DNA from 2 places in the Exiguobacterium sp. s78 genome. Region 1 is predicted to be linked to the other one. Evidence: predicted binding sites of a transcription regulator. Region 1 holds the regulator's gene; the other holds the start of a gene.
The links. The regulator Rex, encoded in region 1, represses fermentation and respiration genes when NADH is low (regulators of the CRP and FNR family bind a similar motif). The targets are predictions, from matches to a motif close to TTGTGAAATATTTCACAA.
Positions count from the first base shown of each region.

Region 2: the regulator Rex is predicted to act here: its motif matches at 1,133-1,150, upstream of pflB (formate C-acetyltransferase).

Region 1 covers NZ_JACSNB010000001.1:8,329-11,757, reverse strand. The annotation lists tRNA gene KNQ18_RS00100 (tRNA-Ala) at 184-259, opposite strand; gene tatC (twin-arginine translocase subunit TatC) at 364-1,143, opposite strand; gene KNQ18_RS00090 (twin-arginine translocase TatA/TatE family subunit) at 1,151-1,348, opposite strand; gene KNQ18_RS00085 (redox-sensing transcriptional repressor Rex) at 1,348-2,007, opposite strand; gene KNQ18_RS00080 (ATP-binding cassette domain-containing protein) at 2,175-3,429, shown strand, end outside.
Region 2 covers NZ_JACSNB010000004.1:166,235-169,663, reverse strand. The annotation lists gene KNQ18_RS15290 (DEAD/DEAH box helicase) at 1-440, opposite strand, end outside; gene KNQ18_RS15285 (hypothetical protein) at 469-897, opposite strand; gene pflB (formate C-acetyltransferase) at 1,237-3,429, shown strand, end outside.

The DNA.
Region 1 (3,429 bases):
CTGATAAAACAGTTAAACGAAAATTCTGTATATTTAGTTTAATGAATTTAATGGAAATAAACAATTTATATTTGTCTATTTTTTTAATTTATTTGTTTTACATGACATTTTATATTTGTAAGGAATTTAACTGGGAGTAAAATAAAAACTCCTCGACGCTTCGAGGAGTTAGATATTTGGTATTGGTGGAGACTATCGGGATCGAACCGACGACCTTTTGGCTGCCAGCCAAACGCTCTCCCAGCTGAGCTAAGCCCCCATGAATTATCTTTAGTATACGCATCACTAACTGCTTTATCAATATAAAAAGAACGCTTTCATAAAAAAGAATCCCTTCCAAAATCGTCGGAAGGAATTCACGATTCATTTATTCAATTCACGCATCAAGTCCGCCTGTCGTTCAAGCTCTGCCTGTTGCTCGAGGATCAAGACCTTTTTGTACGTCCGCGCAGAAATCAAGATGCTGATCTCATAGAGAACGAACAATGGCACCGAGATCATCAAGTGTGACGTCACATCCGGCGGTGCGATCAATGCCGCAACGACGAACAGCACAAAGTACGCATATTTCCGATTCTTTCGCATGAAATATGGCGTCACGAGACCAAGACGCGTCAGGAACATCGTCACGACCGGCAATTGGAACAGAAGACCGAACGGCATCGTCAATCGGATTAAGAAACTGAAGTAGTTCTCGACTCCAATGACTTGTTCGATTCCGAGCTCTTTCCCGAGATCTGTTGAGACTTCAAGCAAGAAGGGAAGCAACCAGAAATACGAGAAGGCTACGCCAGCCAAAAATAGAAAGAAGATGACCGGAATATACGTCAATGTCGCTTTTTGCTCCTTGTCATAAAGTCCTGGTCGGACGAATGCCCAGAGTTGATACATCCAGAACGGTGACGCTAAAATCAGCGCAATGATGAACGCAAGATTCAAATACAACATTAAAGGATCGGCGACGTTGAAGGCATTCAAACCGATGCCGAGCTCTTTTAAGTCCGCTTGCAAGAAGCGAACGAGCGGTCGGACGAGCGGAAATGCGACAGCGAACAGGACGACGACGATGATAAGCGACCAGACGATCCGCTTGCGCAGTTCGTCAAGGTGCGACGTCATGCTTTGCTCTTGATCAACCGTCATGATTCAATCACTTCTCTTTCGGTTCGTCCTTTTTATCGTCGTCCATGATGCCGTTCGTGGCATTCTTGAACTCTTTCAATGTCTGACCCGCAGCGCGTCCGAATTCTGGTAACTTCTTCGGTCCGAAGATGATCAACGCGACGACCGCGATTAATCCGATGCTCGCTGGTCCGATACCTAGTGTGAGCGGGATAAGGTTTTCCATTATGATTTCACTCCTTCAGCTGATTGCGAATAATGCTTCATGAAATAAACTAACGACTGCAACTCGATCGATAAATCGATGTGATGGACCCGGACGCTCGCTGGCACGTTCAACCGCGCTGGCGTAAAGTTCAGGATGCCTGTCACACCATACTCGACTAACTCATCCGCTACTGACTGTGCGAACTGCGATGGAACCGTCAAGATGGCAACATCGACCTGATTCGCTTCGATTTGTTCTTTCATGTCCGAAACATGATAGATTGGAACGTCATGCGTCGTTGTTCCGACCTTCTCTTCGTCCGCATCAAACGCAACGACTATCCGAGTACTATTATTCTTTAAAAAGTTATAATTTGCAAACGCTGTTCCGAGATGACCGACCCCGATTAAGGCAACATTCGTCACCTCATCTTGATTCAAGGTTTTGCGGAAAAACGTTAAGAGATGTTGAACGTTATACCCATACCCCTTCTTCCCTAATGCCCCAAAGTAGGAAAAATCGCGACGAATCGTTGCTGAATCAACCTTCACCGCCTCGCTTAACTCAGCAGAAGAGACGCGGAGCTTGCCTGAATTGTATAAACTTTGGATGAAGCGATAATATAGCGGCAACCGTTTTGCTGTCGCTTGTGGAATTTTTGTGTCTGGTCCATTCATCCTGCAGTTCCCCCTTCGGCCACATCCATCGTGGCACCCAAATCTTTGCAAAAAGCTTTCTACTCTCCTTGATTGTAAACCACTTCACATAGAGTCACAAATAATATATTCCGCAGGACCTTGCGCTTTTGTTCGTGATAGACTAAAGGGTGGAAGGATGGATGGAAATGATACTCTTACAAGTCAATCAACTCTCGAAATCATTCGGCGTCGAGCCGATTTTAGAAAATATCAAACTGGAAGTACAAGAGCGAGATCGGATTGCGCTCGTCGGACGAAACGGTGCCGGTAAATCGACCTTGCTCAAAATCATCGCTGGTGAACTCAGTCATGACTCGGGCGACATCATGAAAGGCAAGGATGTCAAAATCGGTTATCTCGCGCAAGACAGTGGTCTCGAATCGAATGAGACGATCTGGAACGAGATGCTGACCGTCTTCGAACATCTCCAGGAACAAGAACGAACACTGCGCCGGATGGAAATCGAAATGGGCATGGAGCATATCTTGAACGACCCGGTCGCTTACGATCGTCTCTTGAAGACGTACGATCAAGCGCAACACGACTTCTCAGAAGCCGGTGGTTATCAGTTCGAAGCGAATATCCGCTCCGTTTTGCACGGCATGCGCTTTTATCCGGATGATTACTCGCGCCGGATTCAGACATTATCCGGTGGTCAACGGACACGGCTTGCCTTAGCAAAGATGCTCCTGCAAGCACCAGAGCTCCTCATTCTCGATGAGCCGACCAACCACCTCGATATCGATACGCTTGCTTGGCTTGAAAGCTACCTCGGTGGTTATCGTGGTGCCGTCCTGATCGTCTCGCACGACCGGTACTTCCTCGACCAAGTCGTCAATGTCGTCTACGAACTGTCGCGCAATGTCTGTCGTAAGTTCACGGGGAACTATACGAAGTACTTGGAGCAAAAAGCGGCCTTATACGATCAGGAAATGAAGCAGTTTGAACAGCAGCAAGAAGAGATCGCGAAGATGCAGGACTTCATTCAACGGAACATCGCCCGGGCGACGACGACAAAACGTGCCCAAAGTGTCCGGAAGCGGCTCGAGAAGGTCGACCGGCTCGACCGACCAGATGGGGATGAGCGTAGCACGGTCCTGTCCTTCCCGATTGAAAAACAGAGCGGGAACGACGTTCTTCAAGTCAATCAACTGGCGATCGGTTACGAAGAAGCTGTCTCAAAAGACATCACGTTCCGCTTGCAACGCGGTGAATCGCTGGCACTCGTCGGACCGAATGGAATCGGAAAGTCGACGCTCCTGAAAGTCCTCGTCGGCCGCTTACGCCCCCTCTTCGGTGATTTCCGTTTCGGAACCGGCGTCTCGATCGGATATTACGATCAAGAGCAGGCGGAACTCAATGATCGGAACCGTGTCATCGATGAGATTTGGAACGAATGGC
Region 2 (3,429 bases), on a different contig from region 1:
TCGTCCAAGACGATCAATTTCACTTTATGCATCTTCAGCTTCTTCGAATCAATCAACTCAACGAGACGCCCAGGTGTTCCGACGATGATTTGTGGTTTTTTCTTTAATCGTTCATATTGTCGTTTTAATTCAACACCACCAATGAATGCACCGGATTTGATACCACTTCCTTGGGCAAACAATTGAATGACTTGATGAATTTGCATGACGAGTTCCCGTGTTGGTGCCGTGATCACAACTTGCACGTGTGGTTCTTCTACTTCAATCTTTTCTAAAGCTGGAATGACATAGGCAAGCGTCTTCCCTGTTCCTGTCGGCGCTTCAGCCAGGACATCTTTTCCTTCGCGCAACAACGGAATCGCTTGTTCTTGAACAGGCATCAACTCGGTAAAGCGTGCGCGTTCCCATGCTTCCTGTAAAAATGGTTTTGTAAAGTTCATAACGATTTCTCCTACTCTCTTAATTCCATCATGCCGTTACGTATTCGACATGATCTCCTGATGCATCACGGTAACCCCGTAATGTCTGTGTATATTCATTTCCTGCATCGAGCAATCGAATGTGGAACCGGATCTCTCCTTCACCGGCTTCTTCTTCTAAAATTTCGAATCCTTGGATGACACGATCCTGTAATTCTGCAGCGAGTGCCGGGTACTCCGCAAGACTCGCATACGTCGATTTTACGTCAACCGGACGACGAACAAGCGCAATCCAATACGATTCATCATAGCCGATAAAGTCTTCATAATCAAAATCATCTTCAAACCGAATCCAGAATCCATCATTTTCGAATTCCGTGATCATTCCCGTTCGCGTTGAACCGTCCGATCCGATTTTCAGCGAGACCCAGTCTCCTGACTGATACTCTCCTTGTTGTGTTAATGATACATACTCCATTTGGCACACCTCCACGTTCTATATTCCCTTTTTCATTGTCAACGATACGTCTTAAAAATACAAGGCACCGTAGCGTGACATTCCTCACAGTTTCAACTGTTCTAGTGAATCTTTTTCAAATCAACTCATACAGTTTCCAAAAAACCTTGAATTAGCGGTCCCAAACTGTTTTTTTTGAACAATTCTCATATGGATACAGAATTAAAGAAAGCCCGTCATATCAACGTTTGTTCACTTGTTAAAACATTCACATGAACGTAAAGGGAATCTCCTTCTCCTTTTGTTACACTATTCACATAAGGAACTGATGATTAGCTCAATATTAAAGGAGTGGTATCCATGTTATTAGAAAAAACAAGTGCCTGGGCAAGCTTTACGTCTGGTGAATGGCTAAAGACGATCGATGTCGCAGACTTCATCCGACTCAATCGCACGGAATATACAGGAGATGATCACTTTTTAGTCGGTCCGACGCAAGCAACGGAACGTCTTTGGCAACAAATTCTACAGCTGACGAATGAAGAACGACAACGTGGTGGTGTGTTTGCCGTCGATGCTAAAACACCATCAACGATCCTCTCGCATGATGCAGGGTATCTGAATCGCTCACTTGAAAAAATCGTCGGTTTACAGACAGACGAACCGTTTAAACGTTCGATTCATCCGAACGGTGGGATTCGGATGGTGAATGATGCCCTAGCTGCGTATGGCTTTGAAGCAGACGAGACCGTCACGAAAACTTTCAGCGAGTACCGGAAGACACATAACCAAGGGGTTTTCGATGCCTATACCCCTGAGATGCGTGCCGCACGTAAAGCCGGTATCATCACAGGATTACCGGACGCCTATGGACGCGGACGGATCATCGGCGACTATCGTCGTGTTGCTTTGTACGGAACGGCACGCTTGATCGAAGAACGTAAGAAGGATTTAAAGGCACGTGGCGGATTCTTATCTGAATCGATGATTCGCGACCGTGAAGAGATGAATGAACAGTTGCGCGCATTAACGGAATTGACCGAGCTTGGAGCTCGCTATGGTTTCGATCTCTCCCGCCCTGCAGAAACAGCACAAGAAGCATTCCAGTGGGTCTATCTTGCCTATCTTGCTGCCATCAAAGAGCAAAACGGGGCAGCCATGTCACTCGGTCGAGTCTCGACGTTCCTTGATATTTATGTCGAACGTGATCTTGCGGCTGGTCGCTTGACGGAAGAGACTGCACAAGAGCTCGTCGATCATTTCGTCATGAAACTTCGGATCGTCAAGTTCTTACGGACACCAGACTACAACGATCTCTTCTCAGGTGATCCGACGTGGGTAACGGAATCAATCGGTGGAATGAGTGAAGATGGACGATCAAACGTCACGAAAAGTTCATTCCGCTTCTTACACACGCTCTCGACACTCGGTCCGGCACCGGAACCGAATCTAACCGTTCTCTGGTCTACTCAGCTTCCACGCGGATTCAAGGAATTTTGCGCGAAGATGTCGATCGTTTCAAGCTCGATTCAATATGAAAACGATGATTTGATGTTACCGGTTTATGGAGATGATTACGGCATCGCTTGTTGTGTCTCCGCGATGAAGATCGGGAAACAGATGCAGTTCTTCGGTGCTCGAGCAAACCTGGCAAAAGCATTACTCTATACGATCAATGGCGGAATGGACGAGAAGCTCAAAATCCAAGTCGCCCCAGCTACACCATTGATGCTCGATGAAGTACTCGATTACGAGACGGTCATGGCGGCTTATGATCGTCAACTCGATTGGCTCGCGGAACTGTACGTCAACACACTGAATGTCATCCACTATATGCATGATAAGTACAGCTACGAACGGATTGAAATGGCTTTACATGATCCGGAAATCTTACGGACGATGGCATGCGGTATCGCTGGTTTATCAGTCGTCGCTGATAGTCTATCCGCCATCCGTTATGCGACAGTTCGTCCAATCCGAGATGCGGATGGGATTGCAGTTGATTTCAAGATCGAAGGCGAGTTTCCGAAGTTCGGGAATAACGATGAACGGGTGGATCAGATGGCGGTTGATCTCGTCACACTGTTCATGGAGAAAATCCGTAAACATCCAACGTATCGCAATGCCCTTCCGACGCAGTCTGTCCTGACGATTACTTCAAACGTCGTCTACGGTAAAAAAACAGGAAATACGCCAGATGGACGCCGTGCGGGTGAACCATTCGCACCGGGTGCTAACCCGATGCATGGACGTGACACTAGAGGAGCTGTCGCCGCACTGACATCTGTCGGAAAATTACCATATGAACATGCGCTCGACGGGATTTCCTACACGTTCTCGATCGTGCCAAAAGCACTTGGTAAGGATGAAGCCACACGCATTCGCAATACGGTCGGATTACTTGACGGATATATGGGTGGTACGACTTCAAAAGGACACCATTTGAATGTCAACGTCTTTGACCGTGAGACGTTACTCGATGCCATGGAGCATCCAGAACAATATCCACAGTTAACGATTCGGGTATCCGGTTATGCCGTCAACTTCATTAAA